DNA from 2 places in the Litorilinea aerophila genome. Region 2 is predicted to be linked to the other one. Evidence: riboswitches for the same ligand, from Rfam matches in the RefSeq annotation. Region 2 holds a riboswitch; the other holds the start of a gene.
What was found. Region 2 has a riboswitch for S-adenosylmethionine ahead of FKZ61_RS01480 (O-acetylhomoserine aminocarboxypropyltransferase/cysteine synthase family protein). Riboswitches for the same ligand answer to the same signal wherever they lie in the genome.

Region 1 (7,094 bases), on a different contig from region 2:
GTGCATCTCTGTACGTACAGAGATGTACGTGCAGCCCTCTCTGTGCACGCTCCTGTCTGGGCAGGCGCTCGTGCACCAACGCAGCCATTCTGACGCTATTCTCATATGAAAGCCAGGCTTTGGCAAACCCATCCGAGCATGGGGCCGGCCTTGTGCCCCTGGCGACAGCACTTGCCTCCAGCCTGGGCAGCTGTTACACTGCCTGTACAACGAAAACCGCGCGAGGAGAACCGCGCGCGGTCGGTTCGTCCATGGGGCAGGCTGCCTGGCGACGAGGCCATCGGCACCCATGGAACGGCTGTGTATCACGGGCTGTCCGTTACAGGCGCTGCCTGTGGGACCACCCTCTGTACAAACAACTGAGGTGGCAACATGATCATAGGGCTTCCCAAAGAAGTGAAGGATGGTGAAAACCGCGTCGGCCTGACGCCCGGCGCGGTTAAGGCGTTGACCCGGCGTTCCCATCGAGTCCTGGTGGAAGCGGGTGCCGGCGAAGGCAGCTTCCTGACCGACGAGGAGTACCGGGCCGCCGGCGCCGACATCGTACCCCATGCCGCCGATGCCTGGGCCGCCGAGTTGGTGGTCAAGGTCAAAGAGCCGCTGCCCAGCGAATACCAGTATCTGCGCCCGGGCCAGATCCTCTTTACCTACCTCCACCTGGCGGCCAACCGGGAGCTGACCCAGGCCCTGCTGGACAGCGGCATCACCGCCATCGCCTACGAGACGGTCCAGACGGAAGATGGCAAGTTGCCCCTGCTCATGCCCATGAGCGAAGTGGCCGGACGCATGGCCACCCAGGTGGGCGCCACCTACCTGGAGAAGCACAACGGCGGACGGGGCATCCTGCTGGGGGGCGTTCCCGGCGTGGCGCCGGCCAGCGTGGTCATCCTGGGCGGCGGCACAGTGGGCACCAACGCAGCCAAGGTGGCCCTGGGCATGGGCGCCCAGGTCACCGTGTTGGACATTCACCACGAGCGGCTCCAATACCTGGACGACGTCTTCCACGGCCGGCTGCAGACCCGGGCCAGCAACGAATACAACATCGAACAGGCCGTCTTCACCGCCGACCTGGTCATCGGCGCGGTCCTGATTCCGGGCGGACGGGCCCCCTGGCTGGTCACCCGCAAGATGCTGGCCCACATGCGCAAGGGCGCAGTCATCGTGGATGTCGCGGTGGACCAGGGCGGCTGTATCGAGACCAGCCGGCCCACCACCCACAGCAACCCCACCTTCGTGGTGGACGACATCGTCCACTATTGCGTGGCCAACATGCCTGGTGCCGTGCCTCGGACCAGCACCTTTGCCCTGGTCAACCAGACCATGTCCTACACCCTGAATCTGGCCAACCAGGGGCTGGACGCAGTACGGACCAGCCAGGCCCTGCTCCATGGGCTGAACACCCATCGAGGCCACCTGACCCACAAAGCAGTGGCCGAGACATTTGGCCTGCCCTACACCGATCCATTACAATCGTTGCAAACCTGAATTCAGCCCATTTGCGTCTGGAGTCTTGAGTGCATGGCAAAACTAAACACAGCGCCCCTGAGTGGCATGCGGGATTTTCTCCCGCAGGACGTCTTGCGGCGCAACTACGTGATCCAGGTGATTGAGCGGGTCTACCAGAGCTACGGCTTCGAGCCCCTGGAAACGCCGGCCATGGAGCGGCTCTCCACCCTTCTGGGGAAGTACGGCGAAGAAGGGGACAAGCTGATCTTCCGGGTCCTGAAGCGGGGCGAGAAGCTGGAACAGGCCCTGCGGGATCACCCCACCGAAGACAGCATCAGCGACGCCGGCCTCCGCTACGACCTGACGGTGCCCCTGGCCCGGATCGTGGCCCAGTATCGCAACGAGCTGCCCCGGGTCTTCAAGCGCTACCAGATCCAGCCCGTCTATCGGGCGGACCGGCCCGCCAAGGGGCGCTACCGGGAATTTTATCAGTGCGACGTGGATATCGTGGGCTCCCGCAGCCAGACCGTGGAGGCCGAGGTGCTGGCCGCCGGGGCACAGGTTCTCCAGGAGCTGGGCTTTGGACCGGCCCACCCCTTTTCCATACGCCTCAACCATCGGGGCATCCTGCGGGGCCTGATGGAGGTAGCCGGCGTTCCCCCGGATCTGGAGGACGCGGCGCTGGTGGCCATCGACAAGCTGGACAAGATTGGCCTGGATGGCGTCCGGGAAGAGCTGGCCCAACGGGGGATCGCCCGGGAGGCCGTGGCCGCCCTCCTGCAGACCATGGCCAACGTCCCCGACACGGTGGAGGAGACCCTCCGCTGGCTTGAGCAGATCCTGGCCGATTCCGAAGCCGGCCGCCAGGGCGTGGCCGAGCTGAGCAACGTGGTGGCCTACGCGCAACATGGCCCCGCCGCGGATCACCTGCGGGTGGATCCCTACCTGGCCCGGGGCCTCAGCTACTACACGGGCACCATCTTCGAGGTGGAGTTTGCCGGCTTCAGCAGCTCCGGGGGCGGCGGCGGCCGCTACGACAACCTCATCGGCATGTTCAGCGGCCAGGAGATCCCGGCCTGCGGCTTCAGCCTGGGGCTGGAGCGCATCATCCTCCTGATGGAGGAGCAGAACATGTTCCCGGCCCACATCAGCGGCCAGCCCCAGGTCCTGGTCACCCAGTTCGACGAAAGCACCGTGGGCGACAGCCTGGCCCTGGCCCAACGCCTGCGGGCCGCGGGGCTGCGGGTGGACCTCTACCCGGACACGGACCGCTACGGCAAGCAATTCAAATATGCCGACGACCGGCACATCCGTTTTGCCCTGTTGCTCAGCCCCCGGGAGCTGGCCGAGGGTGTGGTGGCCGTCAAGGACCTGGTCACCGGTGACCAGGTGGACGTGGCCGAGGCCGACCTGCCCGCCTATCTGCAGGAGCAACTGGCCCTGGTGGCCGCTTAACCGGGTCTCGAATTTGACAGCCCGGATGCCGGCTGCTATATTGGCCCGCAATAATTCCATACCAAGCGTGGCTCTTATCCAGAGAGGTGGAGGGACCGGCCCTGTGAAACCTCGGCAACCTGGCGTACCTCAGCGACGACGCTGATCGGCCAAGGTGCCAAGTCCGGCAGAGTTATCTGGAAGATGAGAGACGTCTGTCAAGATCAATGCAAGCTCTTGCCCTCTCATCGATAGTAGCCGATGAGAGGGTTTTTCTTTGAGTCTGCCGCAGCCCGGCAGGGGATCCATAGATCACCCGGTGTCGCAGGTCACGCACCCTTGCGTGACAGAGAAGTAAGGTCTGACTCTAATGCACAAAGGTCAAATGAGGACGCTGACCCACGCAGATGAACGCTGATTCGGGTGATTCTCTCCTGCGTTTCTTTGCGCCTTTGTGCCTTTGCGTTTAAAAATGCCCTCTTTGCAGGGAAGTCATGCGTGGCACTTCACAAGACAATCGGTATGACGGTACGAAAGCAACGGTACGAGAGCACTCACTGAAGGAGTCGACGCGATGATCGTCATGAAGTTTGGCGGCACATCGGTGGGCAGCGTCGAGGCGTTTGCCCAGGTGGCCAACATCGTCGCCGCCCAGGTCGAAGAGCAGGCCCGCACGCCTCGCCCCGGCGTGGTGGTGGTCACCAGCGCCATGAGCGGCGTCACCAACGCCCTGATCGAGGCAGCCCGGCGGGCTGCGCAGGGAGACGAGCAGTACTTCCGGGAGGTGGAGGACAGCCTGCGGGTGAAACACCAGTTCGTCGCCGGCCAGCTCATCGAAGATGGCACCGAGCGGGCCCGGCTGGGCGCCCTCTTCGACCAGCGCCTCCAGGAGTTCAACCGGCTCTGCAGCAGCATTGCCGTCCTGGGGGAGCTGACCAAACGGGGCCTGGACGTGGTGAGCGGCCTGGGCGAACGGCTCAGCGCCCCCCTGCTGGCTGCGGTGCTCCGGGCCCGGGGCCTCAAGGCCGAATACGTGGACGCGGGGGAGCTCATCGTCACCGACAACGTCCACGGCGGCGCCTCGCCCCTCATGGAGCTGACCACCCAGCGCTGTCGCAGCCGCCTGCAGCCCCTGGTGGACCACGGCATCGTGCCGGTGATCACCGGCTTCATCGGCGCCACGGTGGAAGGCATCCCCACCACCCTGGGCCGGGGCGGCTCGGACTACTCCGCTGCCATCATCGGCGCGGCCCTGGGCGTGGACGAGATCCAGATCTGGACTGACGTCAACGGGGTGATGACGGCCGATCCTCGCATCGTCCCCAACGCGCGCAGCCTGAACCAGCTCAGCTATGAAGAAGTGGCGGAGCTGGCCTACTACGGCGCCAAGGTACTCCACCCCAAGACGGTCACGCCAGCGGTGGAGCAGAAGATCCCGCTGCGGGTGCTCAACACCTTCCAGCCCGAGCACCCCGGCACCCGCATCCTGGAACGCAGCGACAGCGAGACCCTGGGCACGGTCAAAGCCATCACCGCCATCCGCGGCCTGAACCTCATCACCGTGGCCGGTCGGGGCATGATCGGCGTGCCGGGCATCGCGGCGCGGACCTTCAACAGCGTGGCCCGGGTGGGCGCCAACGTCCTCATGATCAGCCAGAGCAGCAGCGAGCAGAGCATCTGTTTCGTGGTGCCCGAATCCGCCGCGGCCACCGTGGTGGAAGCCCTGAAGGAAGAGTTCAAGGCCGAACTGGAACGCCGCTACATTGACCGCATCTTCGACCACCCGGATATCGCCATCGTGGCTGTAGTAGGCAGTGGCATGCGGGGAACGCCCGGCCTGGCAGCAGGCATCTTCAACGCCGTGGGCCGGGAGCAGATCAACGTCATCGCCATCGCCCAGGGCTCCAGCGAGGCCAATGTGAGCCTGGTGGTGGAAGCCCGGGATACTGCGGCGGCCGTCAGCGCCATCCACGAGATCTTCGAGCTGGATAAACCCACCGGCGAACGCAGCTACAACCGCTCGCCAGTGCTGGGGAAAATGGCTGCTGGGACGCCCTGACCCCCTGCCAAACCGACAGCCAGACGGAGATGTCCCAGCGCTATTTTTTCGATGGTTGAGTTATTGGCCGTCTTATAATAAAATTTGATAGAATAAAGGGGGAGCCAGGCCTGGTCTTGTGCTCCCCTTTTTCCCGAGAGCCCGGCCCCTGAATGGACAGGGAGCGGACGGGCAGAGCAGCCGGCCATAGATTCGAGGCTTGCATGCGAGTACTACATGTCATTCTGTTTGGTGTTGGAGGCGTGGGGCGCGCGCTGGTCCGCCAGATGGTGGAACACCGAAGCCTGCATGCCCTGCGCTACGGCCTGACCCTGCCCATCGTCGCCCTCTGCGACCGGGACGGCGCGGTGGTGGATGAAACGGGCATCGACGACGAAGCGCTTCTCCAGCTTGTGGACTTCAAGGCCCAGGGTGGGCGGCTGGCCAATCACCCCCTGGGCGGCCCCCAAGGCGACCCGGCCGGCATCGTCGACATCGCCGGCCGAGACGGCACCGTGGTGGTAGATTGCACGGCCAGCGAAGCCACCGTCCCCGCACTCCTTCTCGCCCTGGAGCGTGGTTACAAAATTGTACTGGCCAACAAAAAACCGCTGACCGTCGACCAGGAGGTGTACGACCGGCTGGCCGCGGCCGGTGCCACTGCTGGCGAAGAAGGTGGCCCCGCCCATCCCCTCACCCATCACCTGGGGATGAGCCGGTGGGAAACCACCGTGGGCGCGGGCCTGCCGGTCATTGCCACCCTCAACCGCCTGGTGGCCAGCGGCGACGAGGTCAGCCGGATTGCCGGCACCTTCAGCGGCACCCTGGGCTACGTGATGACCGGCCTCCAGGAAGGCCGCCGCTTCAGCGAAATTGTGCGGGAAGCCCATCGCCTGGGCTATACCGAGCCGGATCCCCGGGATGACCTGGGGGGCATCGATGTGGCCCGCAAAGCGCTGATCCTGGCCCGGGGCCTGGGCTGGCGGCTAGACCTGGCCGATGTACAGGTCACCGGGCTCTATCCGCCAGAGATGGATAGCCTGTCGGTCCAGGAATTTTTGGATGCCCTGCCCCAGCTGGATGAGACATTCCAGCGCCAGGTGGCCGAGGCCGCCGCCCAGGGGCAGGTTCTGCGCTACGCGGCCACTGTGGAAGGGCAACAATGCCGGGTGGGGCCGACCCTGGTCTCCGCCGACAGCCCCCTGGGCAGGCTGCGGGGAACCGACAATTTGGTTGAATTCCACACCCGTTGGTATCATCCCAACCCACTGGTGATCCAGGGGCGAGGCGCTGGTGTGGACGCGACGGCGGCCGGTGTCCTGAGCGATATCGTGGAACTGGCCTTTACAGGCTAAAAGGACAGACGGGCCCCAAGGAAATGCAACACGATACCGGAAAAACAGAGAACCGGAGAACCGGAGAGATAGACCGATGAGTGTGCCGAAGATCAAGGTGGGCGTGCTGGGCGCCACAGGAGCCGTGGGGCAGCGGTTTGTGCAAATGCTGCAGGGGCATCCCTGGTTCGAAATCACGGCCCTTTGCGCTTCCGAGCGGAACGCCGGCAAGCCCTATGGAGAAGCCTGCCGCTGGAACCTGCGGGGAGACATGCCAGCGCACCTGCGGGATGTGATCCTGCAAGAATGTGCGCCTGGGATCGACTGCCAGTTGGTCTTCAGCGCCCTGCCCTCGGAGACGGCGGGGGAGATCGAGGAGGCCTTTGCCGCCGCGGGCTACGGCGTCTGCAGCAACGCCCGCAACCACCGCTACGACCCGGATGTCCCGCTCCTCATTCCCGAAGTCAACCCCGAGCATCTGGCCCTGTTGGAAGTCCAGCGCCGAAACCGGGGGTGGAGTGGATTCATTGTCACCAACCCCAACTGCAGCACCACCCACCTGGTCAGCGCCCTCCATCCCCTGCACCTGCGCTTTGGCGTGAAGAAAGTCTTTGTCGTCACCATGCAGGCCATCAGCGGCGCCGGCTACCCCGGCGTGAGCAGCATGGACATCCTGGACAACATCGTCCCGTACATCGGCGGCGAAGAGGAGAAGATGGAGGAAAAGGAGCCCCACAAGCTCCTGGGGACCCTGGAAGGTGACCGCATTCGCCCGGCAGAGCTGACCATCAGCGCCCACTGCAACCGGGTTCCTGTGCGGAATGGACATTTGGAAGCCGTCA
Region 2 (7,094 bases):
CGGCAACGCCAGTAGCCCCAGTTGGGGAAGCTGACGATGGCGTGGGAGCCCACCCGCAGCATCTCCTGCAGGATCATGGATGGATTGTCCAGGAAGGGCAGCGTCTGACTGAGGATGACGTAGTCGAAGCTGGCGTCCGGGTAGTCGGCCAGCCCCTCCTGGAGGTTGCCCTGGCGCACGCTGAGCCCCCGGCGCACACAGGCCAGTACCCCCTCTTCGCTCAACTCGATGCCCCGCCCCCGCACCTCCTTTTGGCGCACCAGGTAGGCGAGCAGCTCCCCGTCGCCACAGCCCAGGTCCAACACCCGGCTACGGGGGGGCACCAGGCTGGCAATGACTTCCAGATCCGGCCGCAGCCGGGTTTCTGCCTCGATGGGCTCTGACACAGTCAACTGGCTCACCGGGTCACTCCCACCGCTGGCTGGCCGGACGGAGCCGCCGGCGCGGCGGCGACAGCGCTGCCTTCATCGGGCGGTGCAACCTGCTCCTCCCGCACCAGCCGATCCAGGAAGCTGTGGATCAGGCGGGTCATGGTCTCCACTTCCAGCAGGAAGGCGTCGTGCCCCCAGGAACTCTGGAGATCCACGTAGGTCACATCGGCGCCCACCGCGGTCAGGGCAGAGACCAGTTGCTTGCTGTGATAGCTGGGGTAGAGCCAGTCGCTGGTAAAGCTGATGACCAGATACTTGAGGTGAGCCGAATTGGCAAAGCTGGCGGCCAGGGACCCGGTGGGCTTGCTCAGGTCGAAATAGTCCATGGCCTTGGTGATGTAGAGATAGCTGTTGGCGTCGAAGCGGCGGGTGAAGTTGTTGCCGTTGTACTTGAGATAGCTCTCCACCTCGAACTCGGTCTGAAACTCGTAGCCGTAGCGCTCCAACCCCTGGAGCCGCCGGCCGAATTTCTTCTGCATGGACTCTTCGCTCAGGTAGGTGATGTGGCCCACCATGCGCGCCACGGCCAGGCCCGCGTCCGGCTTCTTGCCGCTCTCATAGTAGTTGCCGTTGTTCCAGTTGGGGTCGGCGTAGATGGCCTGGCGCCCCACCTCGCTGAAGGCGATCTGCATGGGGCTGTGGTGGGCCGTGGTGGCCAGGGCGATGGCGGCCTTCAGGCGGGTGGGGTGGTGGGCGGCCCATTCCAGGACCTGCATGCCGCCCATGGAGCCCCCGGCCACGCAGAGGAGCTGGTCGATGCCCAGGTGGTCGATCAACCGGACCTGGGCCCGCACCATATCGCCGATGGTCACCACCGGGAAGTTCAGGCCGTAGGGCTTGCCCGTGGCCGGGTTGATGCTGGCCGGACCGGTGGAGCCGTAGCAACTGCCGATGACGTTGCTACAGATCACGAAAAAGCGGTTGGTGTCGAACGCCTTGCCCGGGCCGATGCAGTCATCCCACCAGCCGGGCTTGGGATCATCCGGCGAATGGTAGCCGGCCGCGTGGGCGCTACCGCTAAGCGCGTGGACGATGAGGATGGCATTGGAGCGGTCGGCGTTGAGGCGGCCATACGTCTCATAGGCGATGGTCACCGGGCTGAGGGTGGCGCCACTCTCCAACTGGAAGGGCTCATCCTCAGCGAAGGTAAAGGATTGGGGCGTAACAATGCCCACGGAGTTGGCCAGATCGATCTGATTCATAGGTTTGCCTGTCTATCCCTCAGGGGCGAACGTGACAAGGTGACAACGTGATATCGCAGAAGGGAGCCTGTATGCTCTAATCACCTGGTCACCTTGTCACGTTCCCCTTCCATCCCCTGGGGCCGGGTTACTTCGTCGCGGCCGCCAGGGCCTGATCCAGATCCCAAAGGATGTCCTCGATGTCCTCCAGGCCGATGCTCAGGCGCACGAAGTCGGGCGTCACCCCGGCTGCGGCCAGCTCGTCGGGGGAGAGCTGGCTGTGGGTGGTGCTGGCCGGGTGGATGGCCAGGCTCTTGGCGTCGCCCACGTTGGCCAGGTGACTGAAAAGCTTCAAGTTGTCGATGAACTTGCGGCCTGCCTCCACGCCGCCCTTGATGCCAAAGCCCATGACGGCGCCCGCGCCCTTGGGCAGGTACTTCTTGGCCCGCTCGTGGTCGGGGTGGCTGGGCAGGCCGGGGTACATGACCCATGCCACGCTGGGATGGGCTTCCAGGAACTGGGCGACCCGTTGGGCGTTGGCCACGTGGCGCTCCATGCGCAGGCTCAGGGTCTCGATGCCCAGCAGGGTGGTCCAACTGTTGAAGGGGGCCTGGCAGGCGCCCACGTCCCGCAGGATCTGGACCCGGGCCTTGATGATGAAGGGGGGCAGGCCCATCTGGGCCAGGTCGGCGTAGACCAGGCCGTGGTAGCTGGGGTCAGGGGTGGTGAAGTTGTCGAAACGGCCGCTGCTCCAGTCGAAGTTGCCGCCGTCCACAATGATGCCGCCGATGGTGGTGCCGTGGCCGCCCAGGAACTTGGTGGTGCTGTGGACCACGATGTTGGCGCCCCATTCAAAGGGCCGGCAGAGGTAGGGGGTGGCGAAGGTGTTGTCGATCATCACGGGGATGTTGTGGGCCCGGGCCAGCTCGGCCACTTCCTCGAAGGGGAAGACGCTGATGTCCGGGTTGCCCAGGGTTTCGCCGTAGATGATCTTGGTGTTGGGGCGGATGGCCGCCTCGAAGTTCTTGACATCACTGGGATCGACGAAGGTGACTTCGATGCCCAGCCGGGGGAACGTGTAGTTGAACTGGTTGAAGGTTCCCCCGTACAGCCGGCTGCTGCTGACGATGTGGTCGCCGGCACCGCAGAGGGTCATGATGGCCATGGCCTGGGCTGCGTGGCCGCTGCTGGCCGCCAACGCTCCCACACCCCCTTCCAGATCCGCGACGCGCTGCTCCAGCACGTCCGTGGTGGGGTTCATGATGCGGGTGTAGATGTTGCCGAATTCCTTCAGCGCAAAGAGGTTGGCTGCGTGCTCGGTGTCCTTGAACTGATAGCTGGTGGTCTGGTAGATGGGTACCGCCCGGCTACCGGTGGTCGGGTCGGGCTGCTGGCCGGCGTGGAGCTGGCGGGTGGCGAAGCCAAACTTGCGCTCTGTGGTCATGGCGTTCCTTTTCCTCTCTGTTGGGTCGGTTCTGTTAGATCGGTTGGGTGCAATACGGAAACAATACAAGTAACAAACAAGTACAAAATAGAAAACGCCTCTCATGGGTTCGATGAGAGGCGTTGGCCAGATTCTTTCCTATCACGGAAGTTGGATGGCCCTTGGCCGGGCAAGGAACCATCTTGAATCTAGTCTCTCATCTTCCAGAACTCGTCTGCCGGACTTGGCACCCTGGCGCTGGATGTGGCGACGCTGCCACCAACATGCCGGGTTGCCGAGGTTTCATCGGGCCGGTCCCTCCACCTCTCTGGATAAGAGCTGCTGTCTTCAGTTGTCGACAACGGGCTGATAATATACCAGATGGGGATCCTTGTCAAACCGGGGCAGAATGGGGCCCCCAGGATGGACAGTCTGGGAGGACCCTCAGCGCAGGCGGATCTGCTGGCCCGGCTGGAGGATGCTGGACTCGTTCAGGCCGTTCAGGGCCAGAAGCGCCTGCCAGTCCAGGCCATGGCGCAGGGCGATGCTGATGATGGTGTCGCCGGGCTGGATGGTGTAGAGGTACGGCTGCCCCGGAGCGGTGGAGGCTGGAGCACTCTTGGCCGATGCCGTTGCATTGGCGGATGCTGTTGCATTGGCGGATTCAGGGGCGGACGCCGCGGCCACATCTCCCTGGAGCCGGGCCCGCCGGGACGGGATCCGCAGTTCCTGGCCGATCTGGAGGAGGCTTTCTTCGCCCAGGCCGTTGGCCGCGGCCAGCTCCTGCCAGGTGAGGCCCGAGCGGGCCGCAATGCTAAAGAGGGTATCCCCCGCCCGCACGGTGTATGGCCGGGCGTTCTCCAGGTCCAGGCCAGCCAGCAGCTCTGCCGGCGGCGGGGTCGGCGCGGCGGCCGGCGCCCCCGCCTGCCCCTGGCCGGGGAGCTGGAGCACCTGGCCGATCTGCAGCAGGCTGTGCTCGCTGAGGCCGTTGGCCGCGGCCAGCTGTTGCCAGCTCAGGCCAAAGCGGGCTGCAATGCCCACCAGGGTATCCCCCGCCTGAACCCGATAGCTGGAGGCGCTCCCGGCCGTGGGCAGGGTCGCGGCCGGGGCCGCCACAGCCACAGGTGCGCCGCCACCACTACCATCCGCCGAGAAGACAGTCACGAAGATCATCTGGTTGCCGTCGCTGGCCACCCCCACCCCCATCTCCCGCCACCGGGCCGTCAGGATGTTCACCCGGTGGATGTAGTCGTTCATCCACCAGGACATGGCGGCCTGGGGACTACGGCTGGCCACCCAGTTCTCGCTCACCCAGGGATCATCCGAGTAACCGGTGCGCGCCACCCGGTCGTAAGCGTAGGTGCCGTCGGTGCCCCGGTGGCTGTAATTGCGGTTGCGCAGGATGTCGTCCGCGTGGGCCTGGGCGGCCTGGTTGAGCAGGGGATGAACGGTGAGCGTCGTCAAGCCGGCCTCGGCTCGCGCCTGGTTGATGGCCCGGGCAATCTCCTGGGCCGGCGCCGAAAGCTGGGCCAGGGCATCTCCCTCGGCAGCCACAGGCCGCACAAAACCCAGCATGGCAGCCAGGGCCACGAGCAGGATGAAGGTAGGGAGTGCGGGGCGGAAGCGAGGCAATCTGCGGCGTCTGTTCCGACTGTTCATGGTGGGCCATGGTAGCAGAAACGGCCCAAATTGCCAAGTTCGGTTTTCTTTCGGTCCCAAGTCGGACCATTCCCGGTCGGCCAGGTCCGATCAGCCCAGCCGCCAGAGGCCGCCACCCAGGGTCACGGCCAGCAGGCCGGTGTCCACGGGCAGCAATTCCACCACCGGACAGGCCGGCAGGCCCTGCCCCAGGGGTGCCCAGGTGGTGCCGTCGTCGGTCGAGATGAACACGCCCTGGCTGGTGGCGGCCAGCACCGTCCGAGCCGCCTGGTACGCTGGCGACGGAAGCAACCTGGTGATCTGCAACCCCTCCTGGAGAAAGGCCTGGGAGACGGCCATCTCTCCGCTTTCGGCATCCCTGTAAAGCCGGATGACCCGGTGGCGGGTGGCGAAGAAGCGGCTCTGGTGCGCCGGATCCTGAGGCCAGGCAACGGCCACCGCCGGCACTTCCGTCTCCAGGCCCAGGAGCTCCTGCCACGCCTGGCCGCCTTCCGTTCCCTGCCAGATCTGCACGTCATAGTTGCCCTGCCGGTTGCGGGCCGCGGTGACGGCCAGGCAGCCGCGGGAATGGCCGAAGTCCGGCGCCAGGACCAGGTTGAGGAGACCCTGGCCCGTCCACGGCACTGCCAGCGCCTGCCAGGTCTGGCCACCGTCGGTGGAACGGTGAAGCCTACCGCCCTGATCCCCCACCAACAGCTCCAGGTTGGGCGCGATCAGGGGCAGATGAATCTGGGCGGGATCGACGGGCACGGGCAGGCGCTGCCATGGGACGGCGCCGGGCTGACCCGCCGCCTGGCCCAGGTAGAGCCCCTCCGCAGTGGCTACCAGCAGGATGGCCTCATCTCCCTCGACGGCCACCGCCATGCCCTGGACCGCCGCTCCCTCTTCGCCCGCCGGCAGAGAACGCCAGGTGCGGCCGCCGTCCACCGAGAAGGCCAGTTCGCCGTCCAGATCGTGGGCCCACAGGCTGCCGCCGGGGCCGAGCCGGACCAACGGCGGGGCGTGGGCCTCCAGGCCGGTCCCGGCCGCGTCCCAGCGTTTGCCCCCATCCCGGGAGCGGAAAATCCCCTCCTGGTAGGCGCCGGCCAGCAGGACCGGCTCCCCTTGGGCCGCGGCCAGGCTGAGGGCGATGAACGCTCCTCCGTCGGCAGGCTCCCAGTGCTGGCCGCCATCTTCGGAGAAGCTACCTTCAGAGAAGAAAACGCCCCCATCGGTGCCGGCCACCAGGCGGAGCGTCGCCCCCTCGGAGCCACCCTCCACCGCGGCCAGGCAGTTGACGCTGTGATGGGCCAGGGCTTGGCCGGCCGCCTCCCAGTGGGCGCCGCCATCCCGGGAGACGTACAGGCCGTGGCCTTCGGTGCCCACCCAGAGCACCGGCGCAGCGTCTTGGGCCGGCTGGGTGACCAGCAGGCACTGGATGGCGGTATCGGGGAGGCCGAAGCCGGCATCCCGCCAGGCGCGACCGGCGTTGCGGGAGCGATAGAAGCCGCCCTGGGCGGTACCGGCCCACACCACCTGGCTCTCCGGGAAGTCGGGAGCGCAGGCCAGGCAGAGCACGTCCAGATCCAGCAGGCCAAAGGTGCAGCTCTCCCAGCTGGCGCCGCCGTCCAGGGTGCGGAAGACACCGGCCGGCGTGGCGGCGAAGAGCGTGCCATCCTCTGGGAAGTGGGGGGAACAGGCCAGCGCGGTGACCACCCCCAGCCCGGCCCAGGCCGACACCTCCCGCCAGGTAGCGCCGCCATCTTCGGAGCGGTAGAGGCGTCCCTGCTCCGAGGCGACGAAGGCCATCCGCCCGCCGCCCAAAGGGGCAAAGGCCACAGCCGTCATATGCGCATCCAGGATGCCATCCATGGCTCGGTGCCAGCTGTCCCCGCCATCCTCGGTGCGGAAGAGGCCGGCCGGCGTGGCAGCCAGGGCCAGGCCGTCGGTGGGAAAGGCAGGGGAGAGGGCCAGGGCGGTGACGGTGCCGCCGGCCCAGCCGCCCTGCCGCTGCCAGGCCTGTTCCTTCAACAGGGAGAAATTGGGTGTCATGATGTCGTGATGTCCCCTCATGGCCGGAAATCCACCTCTTCATCCCGATTTTCTCGGGGGCGATGGACCAGCACCTCGGTGGTCACGTGCATGATCGCACCGCTCACCGCCGTCTGCAGGGCCATCTGCACCACCTGGAGCGGGTCGAGGATGGCCGCTGCAACCATGTCGGTGAACTGCCCCCGGATCACGTCGAAGCCGCACCCACCCCGGGCCTCCAGCAGCCGGGCCAGGATGGGCTCCGGCTCATAGCCGGAATTGCGCAGCAGCGCGCGGGCCGGCGCGGTCAGCGCGTCGGCCAGGATCTGGACGCCGGCCTGTTCCTCATCCGGCAGTTGCACCCGCTCCAGCGCGGGGCGGCAGGCCAGC

Region 1: it holds a riboswitch for S-adenosylmethionine, as region 2 does, so the genes downstream of both, FKZ61_RS13305 (aspartate kinase) here and FKZ61_RS01480 (O-acetylhomoserine aminocarboxypropyltransferase/cysteine synthase family protein) in region 2, are expected to answer to the same signal.

The regions. Positions count from the first base shown of each region.
Region 1 covers NZ_VIGC02000016.1:14,656-21,749, forward strand. The annotation lists gene ald (alanine dehydrogenase) at 373-1,485, shown strand; gene hisS (histidine--tRNA ligase) at 1,519-2,901, shown strand; SAM riboswitch class I at 2,973-3,091, shown strand; gene FKZ61_RS13305 (aspartate kinase) at 3,455-4,939, shown strand; gene FKZ61_RS13310 (homoserine dehydrogenase) at 5,143-6,273, shown strand; gene asd (aspartate-semialdehyde dehydrogenase) at 6,356-7,094, shown strand, end outside.
Region 2 covers NZ_VIGC02000002.1:40,969-48,062, forward strand. The annotation lists gene metW (methionine biosynthesis protein MetW) at 1-401, opposite strand, end outside; gene metX (homoserine O-acetyltransferase MetX) at 398-1,633, opposite strand; gene FKZ61_RS01480 (O-acetylhomoserine aminocarboxypropyltransferase/cysteine synthase family protein) at 1,761-3,056, opposite strand; SAM riboswitch class I at 3,250-3,374, opposite strand; gene FKZ61_RS01485 (LysM peptidoglycan-binding domain-containing protein) at 3,480-4,694, opposite strand; gene FKZ61_RS01490 (beta propeller repeat protein) at 4,785-6,725, opposite strand; gene groEL (chaperonin GroEL) at 6,743-7,094, opposite strand, start outside.